DNA from 2 places in the Thermosynechococcus sp. OHK43 genome. Region 1 is predicted to be linked to the other one. Evidence: riboswitches for the same ligand, from Rfam matches in the RefSeq annotation. Region 1 holds a riboswitch; the other holds the start of a gene.
The links. A riboswitch is a leader RNA that binds a small molecule or an ion and turns the genes downstream of it on or off. The one in region 1 is predicted to bind cobalamin.

Region 1 (9,570 bases):
TGAAAAAGGGGGTCAAATGATCCGAGAGAGACCCCGCACTTTCTACACTAGGGAAAATAGTCTGGAAAGGTAGAGATGTCGATCGCCGAGGAGTTCCGCCAACTGCAAACGCGGCTCTTGGAGTGCTGGGACGGAACAGAAACCTTTATCCCGGAACTGCCCAGAGGCCCCGGCGGCATTGAGCGCGATATTGTGGTGGTGCCTTCCCTCAGTTTTCCCCAACCGGAGCTAGGCAAGATCACAGGCTACACCCACTACGAGGAGCGGCAGCTTTATACGCTGATCCAGTTGCGCAATCCGCGTACCCGCATGATCTATGTCACATCCCAGCCCCTGCATCCCAGTATTGTGGATTACTACTTAGATTTACTGCCGGGGGTGCCCAGTTCCCATGCCCGCGATCGCCTGCTCTTGCTGGCCACCTACGATCGCTCCGATAAACCCCTCACCGCAAAAATTTTAGAGCGACCTCGCCTCTTGGAGCGTATTCGTCAAGCCCTGCGTCCCAACCAAGCCTACATGGTGTGTTTTAACTCCACCCCTTTGGAGCGGGAACTGGCGGTACGCTTAGGCGTTCCCCTCTACTCTACGGATCCGGATCTCCTTTATTGGGGAACCAAGGCCGGCAGCCGAGAACTGTTTGCAGCGGCGGGAATCCTCCACCCGATTGGCAGTGGCTTTTTGCAGGGGGTGCCAGAACTGGTGCGGGCGATCGCTCATCTACAGGAAAAATGCCCTGACCTTCAACGGCTGGTGGTGAAACTCAACGCAGCCTTTTCTGGAGAAGGCAATGCTCTTCTCGACCTCCGCCCCCTGCGCCCCTTGGGCAGCCCGCATACCCCCGATCATCTCCAGCGGATTGAGAATAGCCTAGAGGACATGGTCTTTCAAGCTCCCAATGAAACTTGGGCCTCCTATCGGCAGCGGTTTACAGATCTGGGGGGGATTGTCGAAGCCTTTGTTGAAGGGACAGTCAAGCGATCGCCCAGTGTCCAAGGGTGTATTACCCCCAAAGGCAGTGTTGAAATTGTTTCGACCCATGAACAGTTACTCAATGCCCCCACAGGTCAAATTTTTATTGGCTGTGAATTTCCTGCCCATGCCGACTATCGCCAGCAACTGCAACAACTGGGGCAAAAAGTAGGGACGTACTTGGCACAGCAGGGAGTGATCGGCTGTTTTGGTGTGGACGTTGTTGCAACCCAGACAACAGCAGGCTGGGAGCTTTATGCCATTGAAATTAACCTGCGCAAAGGCGGTACTACGCACCCCTTTATGACCTTAAAATTCCTCACCGATGGCCACTATGAGCTAGCCTCTGGACTGTTTTACAGCAAGCACCGCCGTCCTAAGTATTACATTGCCTCCGATAACCTCTGCCAGCCCCACTATCGCGGCCTCTTGCCCAATGATCTCTTGGATATGATTGCTCGCTACCATTTGCACTTTGACTCCAGTACCGAAACGGGCACCGTCTTTCACCTCATGGGGGCACTTTCGGAATTTGGTAAGCTTGGACTTGTCAGTATTGGCAACACCCCCGAAGAAGCCCAAGCCATCTACAATCAAACGATTGGTGTTCTCGATGCCGCGGCGCTATAAGCACCTAATGTGCCTACCCCCCGCATAGACAGGGGTTTGAGAATCTCGTTAGAATTGGCAACGTTCACTGTGAAAAGCAGCCTGTAGGGAAAACCCAGTGCAAGTCTGGTGCTGTGCCGCAGCTGTGATGGGGAACTCCCCTCAGCCAGAATGCCTACTTGCTGTGGTTCACTCTATTTGCCTGCGTCGCACGGGCATGGAGTTTCAACGTGGTTGTTGCGCTTAACGATTCAATTCTCAATCCCCTTGGTTTTAGTCTCGATTTACCCCCTCTCCCCCAGCCTCGCCCCCTCTTGCTCATTGGTCATGGCACGCGTGATGCTGAGGGTCGCCAAGCATTTTTGGACTTTGCCCAAGCCTATTATCAACTGGATTCCTGTCGGCCTGTTTTTCCCTGTTTTCTGGAGTTAACCGAACCCTCGATTTTTGAGGTTCTGAGCCAATGTGCGGCCGCAGGTTATACCGATTTGTCAGTGCTGCCGATTTTGCTCTTTGCTGCTCGCCACAATAAATTTGATGTTACGAACGAGTTGGATCGGGCCCGGCGTGCTTTTCCGCAGTTGCGCTACCACTATGGCCGCCCCTATGGCCTTGCCCCAGAAATCTTGAGCCTCTGGCGATCGCGCCTCGAACTACTGGACTTCCCAGAATTTAACCCCCAAGGCATTGGCCGTGAAGAAACCGTTCTCTTAATGGTGGGACGCGGCTCCAGCGATCCCGATGCCAATGGCGACGTCTTTAAGCTAGCCCGTATGCTCTGGGAGGGCAGTGGGTACCAAACGGTTGAGGTGTGCTTCATTGGCATCACCCATCCTCGCCTACCCGAAGGGTTTGCGCGGGCGAATCTTCACCGCCCCCGCCGCGTGATTGTCCTGCCCCACTTCATGTTTACAGGGGCACTCGTCAAGAAAATCTATGCCCTCACCGCAGAAGCCCAAGCCGCCTATCCCAATGTTGAATACGTGAACCTGCCGGAAATTGGCTTGCATCCGCAACTGTTTTATCTAACGCGGCGGCGGGAAATTGAGACCTATGGGGGACAGGTGGCCATGAACTGTGAAACCTGCAAATTCCGCTTGGTGGCAGGCCATGGCCATCCTCACCACCATCATCACGATCATGAGCACCCCTCCCACAGCCACGATCCTGGGGGTCACCCCCATCACCATGCATCAAGCGTGGACCTAGATCACTTGCCCAGTTATCACCAACGCATTTGGCAGGTTCCGTGACCGACTCCCGACCGCCAGCGGATAAGACGCAGGGCTTCCCGCCGCAAAAGCTAACCATTGCTCCCCAGCGAAAATGTTAGAGTTAAAATGACTGGTACTCTTTCTCAAGCTTGGATGGGGCTTGTCTATGCGCATTAAATATCCTCCCCAGACCGTTGATCGGGTGTTAATTTTCGATACCACACTGCGGGACGGTGAACAGTCCCCAGGGGCCTCATTGAATGTGGATGAAAAACTGACGATCGCCCGTCAACTGGCTCGCCTGGGGGTGGATATTATTGAGGCGGGTTTTCCCTTTGCCAGCCCTGGCGACTTTGAAGCCGTACAGCGGATTGCCGAAACTGTAGGCACTGAAACCGGTCCTGTCATTTGTGGTTTGGCTCGTGCCACCCGCCAAGATATTGAAGCCGCCGCAAAAGCCCTCAAACCTGCCTACTATCCTCGCATTCACACGTTTATTGCCACCTCCGATATTCACCTAGAGTACAAGCTCAGGAAAACCCGCGCTGAAGTACTGGAAATTGCGCAAGAAATGGTGGCCTATGCCAAGTCTTTTGTGGATGATGTGGAGTTTTCCCCAGAGGATGCTGGGCGTTCAGATCCTGAGTTTCTCTATGAAGTTCTAGAGCGGGTCATTGACGCTGGTGCAACGACGGTCAACATTCCTGACACTGTGGGGTACACCACCCCCGCCGAGTTTGGTGCCCTGATCAAAGGCATTAAGGAAAATGTGCCCAATATCGATCGCGCCGTCATCTCGGTTCATGGTCACAATGACTTGGGTTTGGCGGTTGCTAACTTCCTGGAAGCGGTGAAAAATGGCGCCCGGCAACTGGAGTGTACGATTAATGGCATTGGTGAGCGTGCGGGGAATGCTGCCCTTGAGGAATTGGTTATGGCACTTTATGTGCGGCGGCAGTACTTCAATCCTTTCCTAGGTCGCCCACCCGAATCAGAGGAACCCTTGACGAATATCAACACCCGTGAAATTTATAAAACCTCCCGCTTGGTCTCAAACCTAACGGGGATGCTGATTCAACCCAACAAGGCGATCGTGGGTGCCAATGCCTTTGCCCACCAATCGGGGATTCACCAAGATGGCGTCCTCAAGCACAAGCAAACCTATGAAATCATGGATGCCCAACTGATTGGCCTTGCCGATAACCAAATTGTCTTGGGCAAGCTCTCTGGCCGTAATGCCTTTGCCACCCGCCTACGGGAATTGGGCTTTGAACTCAGTGAAACGGAACTCAATAAGGCCTTTTTGCGCTTTAAGGATCTCGCCGACAAGAAAAAAGAAATCACTGACTGGGATCTGGAGGCGATCGCCAAGGATGAAAGCCAAGGGATTGATCTGCGGGGCTATCAACTGGAATTTGTCCAAGTTTCCTGCGGTGATCATGCCCGCCCAACAGCAACGGTGACCGTGCGTACCCCCAGTGGTGAAGAGTTGACCGATGCCGCCATTGGCACTGGCCCTGTGGACGCGGTCTATCGTGCCATTAACCGTGTGGTGCAAATTCCCAATCGCCTCATTGAATACTCGGTGCAATCCGTTACCGCCGGCATTGATGCTATCGGTGAGGTAACAATTCGGCTACAGCACGAGGATCGCATCTATGCTGGCCATGCCGCTAACACGGATATTATTGTGGCCTCTGCCCAAGCCTATATGAATGCCCTGAACCGTCTCTACCGCGGTCTTGAACAACGGGCGCTACATCCCCAAGCGTAGCTTATGCCAGAGTCCACCCCTGCTAAGCCCTTGGAAGCCAATGGCGTCTATTTATGCCCCGTTTGCCGTCACGGGCAAATTGCGCCGATGGTACTGATGGATACCTATGCCTGTAACTTTTGCCGCCATATTCTCAGCTTGGATTTTGTCCATCAAACAGCACGGCTCGAAGACAGTGCCATGGCATTTCGCTGGCAGTGGACGGGTACCAACTGGCGATCGCTCAACACGCCCCCCGCTAGCCTCACCTATACGGCTATAATTCTGGCAGTTTTATTGGTAACCTTGCCTCCCGCCTTAATTTGGCTGGGCTATCAACTTTTTCCCCCCCTCAGTAGCGACCCACGTGCCTATTGGTTTCCCCGCTTTTGGGTAGCTCTGACCTTTTTTGCGCACGCACTCATTGTTCTACGAGTGTTTGCTGGGCTGTTGCCCACGCCTTTTTGGCGGCTTCCCCTTAGGCAGCGTTCCCTTTAATTTTAGCCACTGGCACTCACTCAGAAGGTAACGGCAAGGACACTGAGCAATGCCTAGGGGTAACGAAGCCGAGATTGAACGGAAGATAGTCCTACCTTTGTTAAAGGCATGGGGCTATGATCTTCAAAACTATTGGATCAAGCCAAAGCTAGGGAATGGCTATCCCGATTTTCTCATTTCCTTGCCGCTGGCGGGCGATCGCTCCTTCAACTACCTTGTGATTGAGGTCAAATCCTCAAATGAGTCAAGGCTCAGCGGTCAACAGCAACTGCGGGAATACATGGCAGCAGCTCAAGCGGTTTTTGGCCTTTTAATCAATGGTAAAGATTACCAACTCTTTTATCAAAATCCCCTAAAAAAGCCCCTGTGCCAACTCAAGTGGGCCGCCGGCCAGTTGGAGCGAAAAAGCATTCAAAAACTGACCAAGGTACTGCACCGCAATGCTGCTGAAGCGCTTGTGAGCGCCCTAACCCAAGAGCAACTCAAGATTTATCATCACCTTGAAAAAGTATTGCAAAAAAATTATGCTTTTCCCTCAACACATCCTCAGAGGACTGCCATGATTATTACTGTCTTTAATCATAAAGGGGGAGTGGGGAAAACAACCCTTACCCTGAACCTAGGTGCTGCCTTTGCTGCCATGGGCAAGCGCGTGCTACTCATTGATATTGATCCGCAGTCGAATCTTAGCATTGGTTTAGGCATTGATCCCCTGAGGGATATTGAGGATCAAGGCCGGAAAGACATTGCTCACCTCCTCTTAGAACCAAAGGTCACCCTCGAGGAAGTCGTCTATCGAAAGCGTTGGGACAATCTCCACTTAGACGTTGTCCCCTCCCACATTCGCCTCGCAGACCAAGAAGCCGACCTGATTAGGACAATAGATATCGATCGCGTCCTGCAAAGAAAGCTAAGAAACCACCCCTACGATATCATCCTAATTGATCCACCCCCTGCCTTTGGTAAAGTCAATGCCATTGCTTTGATGGCTTCCCATGGGGTTCTGATTCCGATAGAATTTGCCCCTTACCCCATACGGGCGATTGAGTATGTCTTGGCCCGCCTAGAAGCCTTCAGACCTGTAATGGATAACCCGCCGCGGCTTCTGGGTATTGCCGTTAATAAGTACGATCAGAGGAACTCTGCTGTCAATGCGCAGATGCAAGAGAGGCTCCAGGATATCCTTGAGAGAGTAGCTCGCGAGTATGCTGTCGTTTCTAATCTCTTGCCTAAAGACACATGGATTCCTAAGCGCGCTGCTATAGAAAAAGCAACAGATTTACAGCAACCCATATTTAGCAGAAATCTATATGCGGAATTATCAAGAGCAGATCAAGAACCAATTGATGAGCTAACGACAACATTTGAAAATTTGGCGCGCCATCTTTCCACTGAGGCATTTCCACAGCATGAGTAAATCCAACAGACTCTCAAGGTACCTTGGTCTATACGATGTGCATCAGGGTCAGGTGCACATTGATCTCCTAAAAGTTCCCGATGACTATCCCCAAGCGCTACTGTATGTTTCACCGACTTTGATCCGTGAGGATCTAGAAAAGTACCAGACCAACCTGATTCCCTTAATTATTCGCTCAGTCACCAGCCAGACAGGGGATGTAGAGTACGAAGTTGTCTTTGGCAAGGAAGTTGTGGACTTTGCTCGGGAATTGGGGATTAAGCAGTTGTGGGCCACCAGAGTTGAACTGGCGGATGACCAAGAAGTCTCAGATTTCCAAGAGCGTATCAAAACGCTGATGCAAATCAATGCCCAAGGGCATCCCCCTCAACAGGAAGGGGTCTACTTACAGTTGCCTCTGTCAGCCTCAGAATTCACGAACATCCTCGATCGCTATCTGCAACCACTCAAAAAACAGATAGAAAGCATCCATCAAGAAATGACTGAGCAATCTCAGCAGGTGATGAATCTCTCAGAACAAGTTAAAATCCTTAGGAACATCCTAGAGTCATCCCCCACCCCATTACAAAAGCGGCGAAATATTCGCATCAACCGCTACAGAGATGCTGAGAGTCTTAAGCAGCGTGTTCCGGGATTGACCATCGACGAGGCTCAGGTTGTTATTGGACGCCTCGAAAGGTATAGAAACCACCAAGGGGGTAGAAAATTTCGGTCGGTTGATGAGTTGAAAGAAATCGCCCCCTCAGGCCAGTGGGATTCTCTCAGCATTTGCTTTAATTAAGCGGGTTACCACGGGGACAGTTACTCAAGACCCGCCTCTCAAGTGGGAGCGATGACGATTTGCTGATTATCCATGACACCCCCCGTGCCAAAGTGGGGAGATGGTCTGGACCAGCTTCGAGGTAAACGGGTTCAGCATATCAGCATAGAGGAGCGATCGCTCGATAGGAATAATAAAGTTCACCGTCAAAGCGCAGAAGGAGAGCGATCGCCCTAACCAAGTTTTCAATACTCTCAAGATCGGAGCGGCGGGATTTGAACCCACGACCCCCACTACCCCAAAGTGGTGCGCTACCAAGCTGCGCTACGCCCCGTTAAGCTTTACCAGTATAACATGAGTTCAGAGCATATCCTAGGTGCTGATGGAAATTTTGCCCAACCATTTCAGAATGTGGGTATTCACCTGCTCAGGTGCTTCATCTTGGGGGCAATGGCCAATCTCTGGTAAGGCAACAAACTCCTGCACACAGGGAAACTTAGCTAACTTCTGAGCTTCATCAATCGGTTCCCAGGGATCGGCGGCGCCCCAAAGGAAATAGGTGGGGCAGGTGATCTGCGGTAGCAGGTCTTCGGGTAAGGGGCCCTGGGAATAACGCACAAAGGCCAGAAAGACATCGGCAGCCCCGGCGTCTTGGGCAGGGGTGAGTAATATCTCCACTAGTTCATCGGTGACCGCGGCAGCGTTGGCATAGGCTTGGTGGAGAATGCGGCGCACAGTACGGGGTTGGGCAATTTGGCGGAAAAAGTAGGTGCCAAGGGTGCGATTGGCTAAAAGTTGCTGGAGTAGGCTGGTTCCCCAGCGGCGGTACCAAGGGAGTTGCTGTCGTTTGCGATCGTGAAGCTGACGCAGAGAGCAGTTGAGCAGGATCAATTGACGGACCCACGCTGGCTGGAAAACAGCGGCCTGTAAAGCGACCACGCAGCCAATAGAGTTACCAATAAGAACGGTAGGCTGGCCAATCACCTCATGGCAAAAGGCCAAAACCAAGGTTGACCAGGTCTCAAAGGTGTAGGGGAGAGTCGAGGGAGCGGGTTTGGCGGAGCCACCAAAGCCCAACAAATCAATGGCGTAGACCCGATGGTAAGCGGCAAGGGGAGGAATATTGTTGCGCCAATGCAAACTAGAGGCACCAAAGCCGTGAATCAGCAGTAGGGGGGTACCTTGGCTACCTTGATACCGATAGAGAATCGGGTATCCTTGCCAGTGCCATGTTTGAGAGGGGAGAGAGACAGTCATTTAGTCGGCTTGAAGAAATTGACGGTAGCGATCGCTCAACTCCTGAACAGCCCGCTGATAAAATTGCTGTCCATGCTCAGGGGTGGCCAAACTGGAATCTGCCCCCATACGACCATCAGGATAGCGGCGGCGAAAATCTGCGGCACTGTAGATAGCATGACTGCTATTGACTTCGGGATTGAGGGGAACCCGCTTAATGGCCTCTGGATAGAGAAATTGGGTCACCGCGACTTCACTGGGGGTGGCATGGGAACCCTCGCGATCGCCATACCATTCTCGCGCCAGTTGCATCACCGAACTACACATAAACCAGTTGGCCAATTCACAGCGCACTTGATCAGCCTCTGGAATTTGTAAATCTGTCAAGACAGCATAGGTTTCAGCAAAGGCGGCTTTGACTGTAGCGATATTGCCGCCGTGACCATTGATGAAAAAGAAGCGTTGAAAGCCTGCCCGTACCAAGCTCACTAAATAGTCGCGAATCACCAGAATTAACGTACTAGGGCGCAAACTAATGGTGCCGGGGAAAGCCGTATGGTGTAGAGCCATGCCCACGGCAATGGTGGGGCCAACAAGCGCTTGGGTGGTTTCCCCGACCCCTTTGGCGATCGCCTCAGCACAGAGGGCATCAGTACCGATTAGACCCATAGGGCCATGCTGCTCCGTAGAGCCTATGGGAATAATCATCCCCTTGGAAGTGTTGAGATAGGCTTCGACCTCTGGCCAAGTACTCAAATGTAGTAGGGGCATCCCTCCCTCCTAAATCGCATCCTCAAGAACCGCGCGTGTATTCCGCCACGCCCAAATCCCAGCGATCGCCACCACGCCCCCCATCCCCACCATGACCACCGTGAGGCCAAGGAAGTCGGAAAGAATGCCCGCGATCGCCAAGGGCACACTGAGGGCAATATTGACAACGTTATTTTGGAAGCCAAAGACCTTACCCCGCATCGTCGCAGGAGTCCGCATCTGGATCAGGGTCTGCATGGGAATACCAATTAAAGACGCTCCCATCCCCAGCAAAATACTCAAGCCCAGACCCAGCCACAGATGATGTACAAAGGCAAAGACCAGCAAGACAGCTGCCATC
Region 2 (10,588 bases), on a different contig from region 1:
GCCCCCACGGCCATGGCCACAACTACCACGTGGAGATTACGGTTAAGGGCTCTATTCATCCGCGTACCGGCATGGTTGTGGATTTGGTCAAGCTCGAGGAAGTCCTCAGGGAACAGGTGATTGAACCTTTGGATCACACGTTTTTGAATGAGGATATTCCCTACTTCGCGACGGTGGTGCCAACGGCAGAAAATATCGCCATTTACATTGCCCAGTTGTTGCAGGAGCCGATTCGCCAATTGGGTGCGACGCTTCATAGGGTAAAGTTGATTGAGAGTCCCAATAACGCTTGCGAAATCCTCTGCGAAGAATTGCCCCCTCGAAATGAGGGGATCAGTGCTGCTCTACCGGTGTTGGAGCGAGCCTAGATGATGTTGAGCAATATCCCTTGGCTACTGGCTGCCAGTTTACTGATGGCAACACTGCTTATCTATTTCCCCTACATTTTTGTGGTGGTAGGACGCCTGCAGGCAGGCTTTGATATGGCGGCTCCCCGTGCCCTTTTTGAGAAGCTCCCTCCCTTTGCGCAGCGGGCGGTATGGGCCCATGAAAATAGCTTTGAAACCTTCATGCCTTTTGCTGCGGCGGTGCTGCTAACTCTCTTTGCGGGTGTGAATGATGCAACGGTGGCGATCGCCAGCCTTAGTTTTGTCGTAGCTCGCTTTTTATACAGTATTTGCTACATTGCCAATTTTCCCTTAGGGCGCTCCCTGATGTTTGGTGTCGGGACGGCAGCCACCCTGACGCTTTTTTGGCAAAGTCTTACCACCCTCGCCACTTAAGATAGTTTAGTTTATTGGGGTAGATGCACCAAGCATAGAGTACTCTCAATGTCTATTGATAATCTTCGCACCCTCTACCAGCAGGTTATTCTGGACCACTATAAGAAACCCCGCCATCGGGGTCGCACCCAGCCTGTGGATCGCCAGCAACGGGGACATAATCCCTCCTGTGGAGACACGATTGATTTAACCGTTGCCCTACAGACAAATGAGCAGGGCGAAACAATCATTAAGGATATTCAGTTTGAGGGGGAAGGCTGCGCGATCGCGATGGCTTCAGCAGACTTGATGGCCGATGCCCTGCGGGGTCAGCCCGTCAGTCGCGCCCTTCAAATGGTGGAGCAGTTCCAAGCCATGATGAAGGGGCAATTTGAGTTTCCCCCAGAATTCCGGAAGCTGAATGTGATGCGGGGGGTGGCTCAGTTTCCCGTACGGATTAAGTGTGCCACCTTGACCTGGCATACCCTCCGCGCAGCCTTGCAACAAGATCAAGCCCCTGTGAATGGCTTTGTCAGTAATGAGGAGGAACAGTAGTGCTGACCCCCACTGATTTTGCCACCTATAGCCGCTGGGCAGGCATTGCCACCCTTGCCATGACCGGCTTGACTGCACTCGCTTTTGTTTTTCGCTGGGGTGTGCGCTTTCGCTTTGTCGGTATTAGTGGGTTTCTTGGTGTTGTGACGGTCGGACTCTTTGCCCTGAGTATTGTGCCGATTGTTCACTCCCCAGTGCCTGGTGCCGGCAAATACACCCTCGTCTATGACAATGGTGCCACTCAAGCCGTGATCACTGTTCCTGCCGATATTGACTTCAGTACCCTTGAAGCAACGCTAGTACAAGCAGCCAATGATTTATTTTCCTTGGGACGGCTAGGCCGAGGGGGCGATCGCCTGACCGTGATTGCCCGTACTATCCAACATCCTGAACCGGGGGTAAGTGAGCCGGTCATTTTAGGGGTGGCTACGCGGTCGTTGAGCGATCGCGCCGATACAAATGTAACGGTTAAACTGCTGCAAGATTAGCCTTGTGTATGCTAAACTAGTAAAGCCAAGGACGCATAGCTCAGTTGGTTAGAGCACCACGTTGACATCGTGGGGGTCACTGGTTCGAGTCCAGTTGTGTCCATAACCAACCAACTGTTTTAAATAAATCTAGAAAGAAGGATTTTTAAGCAACCTATTTACTAGGCCTCAATTCATTGGTTCTGGTATAGGCAAATCCAAAGCTACTGCATAGTTTGGCGCTGCCCTTGACAAATAGCTGGCTGAAACTCTTGCCAATTTCTACGCACCTGTTCATAACATTGAGGCGGGGCGATCGGTAAGTTCTTCAGATAGAAAAACGTTACTCGATTAAAGGATTCCAAGAGGAATATTAATTCGGTAGCTGGATGGTAAGAATCCACTGCTTCCAAAATGTGGGCAGTCATAAAGTGATGGCGCAAAATCACAGTATCAGGAGCGGCTAACCAAGCATTTAAGAAGGGAGCAAGGCGGGAACGGGGAACAAAGTGGGTTCGGAAAGATTCCCCTGCAATGCCAAACTCAGGAGAATTGGTACTGCAAATAACCACTCCTCGCTCACCCCATAGGTAACCTGCCCAAGCGTTATATCCAAGTACTAACAAATTCGTGGCAATAAAGGCTTGCTGCCAATGTGGCATTTCCGATAGTTCATCCATTAGTTTCTCCTTAAGAGAGCCATTCAGGCCAGAACTGGACTCAACAGGATTAGGATTGCCCCTGGACATAACAGTCCTTCGCTGAGATATCGCGGTTGCTTAGGAAGTTGATATTGCTAATTCCTACCGATGACCAAAAGTCCAACTGTGTAGGGTAGGCCACCGATAGGAATTGAGCCCAGCCTCTCAATCACTGTGGGAAGGAATGCCATTGTCAACCCTAAACACCATCTCTTCCTCACCGACATCCGGAATATACTGCTAAGGGACCTGGGTTTTGCCAGGAGCTACAACAGAGTGTCTAGGCGTTATTTTGAGATTGCATCGCCTCTTGCCGGATAGTTCTGGTGGCTTCTACCATATTTTTCAGGGATGGAATCACTTCCTCCCAGCGGCGCGTCTTTAATCCACAATCAGGGTTGACCCAAATCTGTTCAGGGGGTAAATTTTCAACTGAAGTTCGGAGCTGTTGCACTAGCTGCTCAACACTGGGCACCGCTGGGCTGTGGACATCATAAACACCGACGCCGACTTGATGTCTGTAGCCGGCATCCGTAATTTGAAATAGGGTCTCATTGTTGCTGCGGCTATTTTCAATTGACAACACATCCGCATCGAGCCGCTCGATGTGCTCAATGATGTCACCAAACTCGGAGTAGCACATGTGGGTGTGAATTTGGGTCTCAGGCTTAGCAACGCCAGCAGCTAACCGAAACGCATCCACAGCCCAAGACAAATACTCATTCCAGCGTTCTGCTTTCAGGGGTAGCCCCTCCCGCAGGGCAGGTTCATCAATCTGTATTATCTTCGCACCGGCTGCTTCCAAATCCGCAACTTCATCTCGCAAAGCAAGGGCAATCTGCATTGCCTGTTCACTGCGAGGAATGTCAGTGCGGGTAAATGACCAGTTAATCATAGTGACAGGCCCAGTCAGCATCGCCTTAACAATTTTGTCGGTGAGGGATTGTGCCACCTTAAACTCGCGAACGGTCATTGGCTGAGTGCGGGCAACGTCACCATAAATAATGGGTGGACGTACACAGCGGCTGCCATAGCTTTGCACCCAACCGTGTTCTGTAAAGGCAAATCCAGAGAGCTGCTGGCCAAAGAACTCGACCATATCGGAGCGCTCAAACTCACCGTGCACCAACACATCTAGACCCACTTCCTCTTGTAACCGGATGCACTTGGCAATTTCCTCATCGATTGCTGCTTCATACTCGGCTTGGGTAATTTCATGCCGTTTTAACTTCACCCGCAGTTGCCTAACCTCGGCGGTTTGGGGAAATGATCCAATCGTTGTCGTTGGAAAGGGCGGCAGGGTTGGCTGGAGTGTTCGACGTTGCTCGTAAGGCAGCGGGCGCTCTAAATCACGCACACTCAGATTGCGAAGCCGCGCCTGTACCGTTGGATTGACAGGGCTAAATTGCTCAAAAGCTTGCCATTGAGCTTGTATGGCTATGAATTCGGGGTTTTTCGTTAAGATTTCGCGATGGGTTCCATCATTGCTATTGAGCACCTGAGCCAAGAGGACTACCTCATCCAGCTTTTGCTCAGCAAAACTCAAGACCTCTCGCAGAGGCTCTGGTAGCTTGACCTCTCGCTTTGCATCATAGGGGACAAATTGCAGGGAAGATGAAGGATGTAGCCGAATATTGGCGGTGATGCTTTGAATCGTTTTCAAGGTTGACAACACCGATTCAGGCCGAATTTTCCAAATATTGCGGCCATCAATAATTCCTACCCCCAACTGCTTATCTGCTGGGAAGCCATGCTGTTGCAGCAGGGCTAGGTTGTGCCCACGGGTAAAGTCTAAACTGATGCATGTCACAGGTAACTCCATCACCCACGGCCAGGCTGCCCCTAGGTCATCAAAGTAGGTCACAAGATGGATCGGTAGGTTGGCTTGACGCAGTGTATCAAATGTGGATTGATAGAAGCTCTTAAGGCTATCAGCGTCTTCTAAGACCAAGGCGGGTTCGTGTATTTGCACTTCAACAACACCTAGATTTTTGAGTTCCCTCAACAGGATGAGATAGCGATCGCCCAAGTAGGAAACAGCTTGCTCTAGGTTCGTCTCTAGCCGACTGAGCCGTAGGAGGGTGAGAGGCCCCAGCACGATTGGAACGGCGCGATCGCCCAAGAGGGTTTGAGCACGACGAACAGTTTCTAGGAAATCACTGAAGTCAGTTGGTTGAAAAGACTCACTAATTTCAGGTACTAAATAGTGATAGTTGGTATCAAACCACTTAGTCATCTCAAGGGCTGGAATACCATCCTTGCCCCTTGCCATTGCAAAGTATTGATCCAGACCTGTAAAAGAGCGGTACCGCTCTGGAATGATGCCAAGCCGGATGCTCCAATCTAAAACAGAATCGTAAAGACTCAAATCACCAATACCAATGCGATCAATGCCCGCCTCAAGCTGCTTTTGCCAATTCTGCAATTCAATGTCTTGCGCTTTTTTGAGCAAAGCTTCTGCATCCAGTTGATTGCTCCAAAAGGCTTCTAGGGCCTTTTTTAACTCACGGTTTTTGCCAATACGGGGATAGCCTAGGGTTGCGGTTTGAATGTTCATCGTTTGCCTAACCTAAATTGTGTAGAATTGTGTAAGTCCAATGGAGAAGCTAGCTGCTTCCGGATTCAGAAACAGCGCCATTCAGGAACTCGCGGAGATGGCTAACTAAAATCCGCGAAAAGTCGGCAAAAAGCTAGTTGCCACCTTTACACCAGCAGCACTACTCCCTAGCAGCAGTTGGTTAAACTCAGATAGTTTGGCCTCGGGGGGTCAAAGCTTGAAGTTCGACAGTAATAGAAATCAAAAAAACTTGCTTTTATCATCTGTACCTCGCAGATGTTGACGTATCGGGTTGACCACTCGGCGGGCATTCTGACTTAGAGAGGGATATCTCTCCTCACAGCTGCGGGACAGCGGCAGATTCACACTGCACTTTCCCCCTTACGTCTGATGGCTGATCCCCACCAGAACCGAGCAACTAAGTGAACCATAGCATAACCCAGCGGGGATATCAAAGCAAATCCCAAGGAAGCCAGCTCTTGCTCAATAGAAGTAACAACTTTGGGTGATGAATCCGGATCTGGGAATGTCATTGTAGGTTTTAAGTTTAGCCCAGGCAGCCGATGGGGGGTCACAGGGGGTCTCCCTAGGCAAGTGAAGGTATAATCGAAGTGAAAATGATTTTCACTTTCTGTCGCCAGCTCGTTGCTAGAATCGCCATGTCACCTTTTTTCCAGCCCTTGCCTCCCCGTCTTGAGCAGATTGTCCAACGTTTTCAACAGATCCCAGAGCAGCGACGGCGCTATGAGTATCTACTTTCATTTGCGAGGTGCCTACCCCCTTTCCCTGAGGAGCAAAAGGTACCGGAAAATAAAGTTCCCGGCTGCGTCTCTCAGGTATATGTGACTGCTAGTTTGCAGGAGGGGAAAGTGATCTTTCAGGGAGATTCTGACTCCCAGCTCACTAAGGGATTAGTGGGACTGTTAATCGAGGGGGTAAATGGCTTGACTCCGGCAGAAATCCTCCAGTTAAAGCCTGATTTTATTCAGCGAACGGGCCTCGAAATTAGCCTAACCCCCTCGCGGGTGAATGGTTTTTACAACATTTTTCGATTTATACAAAAGAAAGCAATTGCCTATTATTTGCAGGAGTCTGGATCAGATTCTAGAGTGCGGACGGAGGGACTTGAACCCACACACCTTGCGGTACTAGAACCTAAATCTAGCGCGTCTGCCAATTCCGCCACGTCCGCAGCAAACCTAGTTTAGCGCAATTTTAGCCGGGGGCGATCGCCCCCCTCGTCGAGTTTAGTAATGGTTCCCTACTTTGCGATGGTGAACAGCGGTCATGCCATCGGGCTTGGAAACGCGGCCACTGTCAACGGTGCTATAGACAATCCAGTGATCGTGGGCATCCAGACGACTGACAACAGTGCATTCCAGATAGGCAAGGGCGTCGGCCAAAATCGGACTGCCATTACTGGCGGGATAGGTTTTCACATGGGCAAAGCGATCGGCCCCTGGGGGGAATCGTTTCAGGAAATGGCGCATCAGGGGTTGGTAGTTCCCCTCTTCGAGAACGTTGAGGACAAAGGTATCCCCCACATGCAGAAATGACTCAATTGCCCGATCCTTGGCCACGGCAATGGAAACCCCCAAGGGTTCGGTACTGGCCTGCGCTACCCAAGAGGCCAACATGGCACTGTTAATGGCGCCTTTTTGGGCTGTGATAATGTACAGGCCGCCACTGAGGCGACCAAGGGCCTTATCGAGATCAGTGTTTAGGGCCTTCATTTGCTTGACTGTGCGATCGCGCAACAGCCATTGACCCATGTCAGTGCCTGCTTCTTCCGCCTGTTGAAAGAGGGCGTCGGTGGGGGTGGCGGTTACCTGAATCACTGGAAATGAGGGCACTAGACCGGCATCCCGAAATTGGTTGAGCAGCGGATAGGCGGGTTCAGCATCGGCCACGCCACTTTCAAAGACACCAATGGCCTGTTTGGCGTGGGCGGCAGCGCGAATTGTACTGAGGGCCGTTTGAGCCACAGCGGTCGCCGGTGGTGTGCCGATAATAATTCCAGCGGCAATCTCCGTCAGTTCACGAATATCTTGAGGTTCAGCCGTGAGCAGATCCATTTTTTCAACCACCACCCCTGTTTTGGCGGCACCCCGTTCAATGGCCTCTGCCAAGGCATTGCTATAGCCATAGTTGGCAGCATAGAAAATGGCTACGGTTGTAGCGGCCTTAGCCTGCTCTTGGCTCCAATTGCGGTAGGACTCCAGCCATTGATCCAAATGATGGCGCAATAGCGGACCGTGACCAGTGGCAACGAGCTGCACCGGTGGCAGGGGTTCTAGGCGCTTGAAGGCGGAGAGAACAGAGCGGGCATTGGGCCCCATGAGACAGTCGTAGTAGAACTTGAAATCTGGCGCCAGCAGTTCTGGCTCGCTGTCAAAGGGATCATCGTTGCAGAAGTGAGCGCCAAAGACATCGCAGGTAAAGAGCGTCTGGGTGCCGTGGTCGTAGGTGAGGATGGTGTCTGGCCAGTGGAGATTCGGTGCCATGACAAACTCAAGAACATGCCCTTTCCCTAAATCAAGGCGATCGCCATTTTTCACCTGCTGCTGACTAAAGGGCTGATGGATCAAATCCCCAAGAAACTGCAATGCCACCTTTGAGGCCACCACGGTTACATGGGGGGCTTTGGTCAATACGTCCTTGACGAGGCCACTGTGATCGGGTTCGGTGTGGCTGACGATGAGATAGTTCAAGTCACTGGGGTTCACTAGTTGCCAGAGTTGATCGAGGTAGCGATCGCCAAATTTGGCATGGGAAGTATCCACAAGGGCAATGCGTTCACCCTTGATTAGAAACGAGTTATAGGTGGTGCCGTTTTCAAGGGCAAACTCAATATCAAAGCGATCGCGATCCCAATCTAGGCAACGAATTGCCGTCGTCTCAGGGGCAATGTCCAACACCTGCAGGGTTAAGCGGGGTGGGCGTTTGGTCGTAGTGACGGGCATAGGCAGTTCCTCAATCTCTGGGACTACCTTTTATCCTGACATATGAAGAAAGGTAACAGGATTCAAAGTTTTTAATAGCCGTGATAACACCCTAACACCCTTTATAAAGGACTGATAAATAACAATCCTTATTCGGGTTCGAGGGGCGCCATTGTCAGGCCCGCCCGCAAAAGTTGCTCATGGTACAGTTCTGCCTGTTCTTGGGGACCCACCCAAACAATGGCTTGGCCTTCGTAATGGACTTGGTTCGTTAATTCCCAAGCGCGATCGCTGGTCATGTTGGGAATGTACTTCATCAAACAGGCAGCCACGTGCTGAAAGGTATTGAAGTCATCGTTAAGGACAATGACTTTGTAGTTGGGGTAGTGTTTGCGGGTAACCTGTTGCCGTTCTTGAGGAACAACACTCGGCATAGACCAAGTTAGGATGGTAAGGGTACCGTCTCCTAGTTTAGCTGATGGCAAAGCAATTGGGTGCAATCAGGACATTCAAGAAATTTCTATGCTATGGCTAAACTGAGAGTTAAGGACTTGGGGACATTTGTGATGACGGCAATGAATGTGTTGGGAACCCCCTTAGAGTGCTGCTGTCAAAATCCACTCACAGGATTCTATCGGGATGGTTTTTGTCGGACGGGGGCGGGGGATGTCGGTGCCCATGTGGTCTGTGCAGAAATGACGACAGCATTTCTCACGTTTACCCGTTCGCGGGGCAATGATCTTTCGACCCCTGTGCCTGCCTATCAATTTCCGGGGTTGAAACCGGGCGATCGCTGGTGTCTGTGTGCCTCCCGTTGGCGTGAAGCCCTTGAAGCAGGTGTTGCTCCCCCTGTGATTCTAGAGGCCACCCATGTCAGTGCCCTTGAGTATGTCTCCCTAGAGGATTTGAAAGCCCATGCCCTCGGTGGTAACCAGCAACCGTGAGCTAGGGAATACTTGGATATGCCTGATCCAGAATCTGATTTTCGCCTAGATCCTCGCTATGTTGCGGGTTTGGCTGCCTTTAATCGCGGCGATTATCAACTGGCGATCGCTGCCTTCAAAGCAGTCATTGCCAGCTACGGTCAACGCCGCGAAGGTCTGAAGGCTCACCTGCACCTGATTAAAGCCTATGCCCACACTCACCAATGGCAGGAGGCCATTGATCTGTGCCAACTCTTGGCGCGATCGCCCCTGCCACCAATTCGGGCTTGGGCACAAAAACATCTACCAGCACTAGAACGCTATATGGATGAGGAACCGACCTCCCCCCATCTTGTATTTGTTGCGGCAAAGGCTTCCAATCCACCCATGGAACTGCGGCAGGTGCCTCGCATCTATCTGTGGCTAAGCCAGGGGGCAACACTGCTGCTAATTGCTTGGCTGCTGCAAGGGGTGATTGCTGTCATTCTCAGTGAGGTCAATGAGCAACTGGGAGTCCTGCAGGGCTGGGAAGGGCTGATGGCGTGGTTTTTGGTGGGTTGCTTGGGGCTGGGGCTGCTCAGTGGTGGCAGTTGGCTGTGGTCGTGGCGATTGAGCGCCTGTTATGGTCTGCGTCCTGTTAGTCCTGGCGAACTTGAGGAGTATAGTCCCGAAACGGTGATGCTCTTGGGGCGTTTGCCGTGGTCATGGTGGCAACCCCGTCCCCAAGTGGCCTGTCTGATGACGGCAGCACCGGTGATTTTTAGCTATGGACGGTGGCAGCGGCGAATTATTGTCAGCGAAGGTTTGTTGCGATCGCTCTCTAGGGAGGAACTGCTGGCTCTAATGGCCACTGAAATTGCCCAACTGCGGCTGGGGCTCAATACGCTAGTAACGCCCCTTGTACTGCTGTTGCAACTGCCCTATGACGTTTACTATTGGTGTAGCCGTTGGGGGGATCGCCATGCACCTCCCTACAGCCGCCAGTGGCAACAAAGACTCCTTAGGGGAACGGTTTATGGTTTGTGTGCCCTCCTGAGTCAGGGGAGTTATCTCCTATTTCGGGGGCTAGAATTGCTCTGCTTTTGGAGCAATCAACTGCGGCAGTACTATAGCGATCGCCAAGCCGCCGCCCTGGTGGGGAATCCCAATACCCTTGTGATGGCTTGGTTGCGCCTCATGGAAGTCACAGCAACGGCCGTGCGTGCCCAAGGCGAAATCGGTGCTTCCCTAGAATCCCTGCGCCTGCTTCTGCCTCTAAACCCCACCCAAGCCGCCCTGTGGGGCGATCAACCCCTCGATTGGCCAGTGCTGCTCCAGTGGGATACCGCCCACCCTCTGCGGTATTGGTTTCGCTTGACCTCTTCCCATCGTCCCCTTGGACTGCGCCTGCAAGCCCTGATGACCTATGCGCGGCAATGGCGACTGGATCCCCTGCTTTCCCTACCCTCTGCCTCCTCCCCTCGCTGTCAACGGGCTTGGCAACAACTTGCTCCCTTCTGGGGGGCGATCGCCGGCCTTGTTGTCGCCCTCATACTCACAGGTATTGGCCAACTTGCCCTGTGGCTGGGTCCGGTCGCATTTCCCCTTTGGTGGTTAGCCGATGGGTTGACGCTGGCGCGGGGCTTCATTGCCATTGGTATTGGTTTAGGTCTGCTTCTGCGGTTCAATGCCTACTATCCCCT

Region 2: another riboswitch for cobalamin. It lies ahead of metE (5-methyltetrahydropteroyltriglutamate--homocysteine S-methyltransferase); the one in region 1 lies ahead of H8Q75_RS05135 (sirohydrochlorin chelatase).

What each region holds. Positions count from the first base shown of each region.
Region 1 is NZ_JACOMP010000127.1:13-9,582, forward strand. Features, by position in the region: gene H8Q75_RS05130 (peptide ligase PGM1-related protein) at 76-1,602, shown strand; cobalamin riboswitch at 1,635-1,779, shown strand; gene H8Q75_RS05135 (sirohydrochlorin chelatase) at 1,812-2,834, shown strand; gene H8Q75_RS05140 (2-isopropylmalate synthase) at 2,962-4,569, shown strand; gene H8Q75_RS05145 (hypothetical protein) at 4,573-5,046, shown strand; gene H8Q75_RS05150 (ParA family protein) at 5,144-6,463, shown strand; gene H8Q75_RS05155 (hypothetical protein) at 6,456-7,244, shown strand; tRNA gene H8Q75_RS05160 (tRNA-Pro) at 7,484-7,557, opposite strand; gene H8Q75_RS05165 (alpha/beta fold hydrolase) at 7,596-8,480, opposite strand; gene H8Q75_RS05170 (creatininase family protein) at 8,481-9,230, opposite strand; gene H8Q75_RS05175 (MFS transporter) at 9,240-9,570, opposite strand, start outside.
Region 2 is NZ_JACOMP010000237.1:1,199-11,786, forward strand. Features, by position in the region: gene H8Q75_RS10070 (6-carboxytetrahydropterin synthase) at 1-368, shown strand, start outside; gene H8Q75_RS10075 (MAPEG family protein) at 369-782, shown strand; gene sufU (Fe-S cluster assembly sulfur transfer protein SufU) at 831-1,316, shown strand; gene H8Q75_RS10085 (Ycf51 family protein) at 1,316-1,804, shown strand; tRNA gene H8Q75_RS10090 (tRNA-Val) at 1,834-1,907, shown strand; gene H8Q75_RS10095 (hypothetical protein) at 2,008-2,463, opposite strand; gene metE (5-methyltetrahydropteroyltriglutamate--homocysteine S-methyltransferase) at 2,765-5,041, opposite strand; cobalamin riboswitch at 5,326-5,471, opposite strand; partial or broken gene H8Q75_RS10105 (SufE family protein) at 5,701-6,114, shown strand; tRNA gene H8Q75_RS10110 (tRNA-Leu) at 6,152-6,233, opposite strand; gene H8Q75_RS10115 (diflavin flavoprotein) at 6,289-8,004, opposite strand; gene clpS (ATP-dependent Clp protease adapter ClpS) at 8,133-8,417, opposite strand; gene H8Q75_RS10125 (DUF2237 domain-containing protein) at 8,547-8,927, shown strand; gene H8Q75_RS10130 (zinc metalloprotease HtpX) at 8,946-10,588, shown strand, end outside.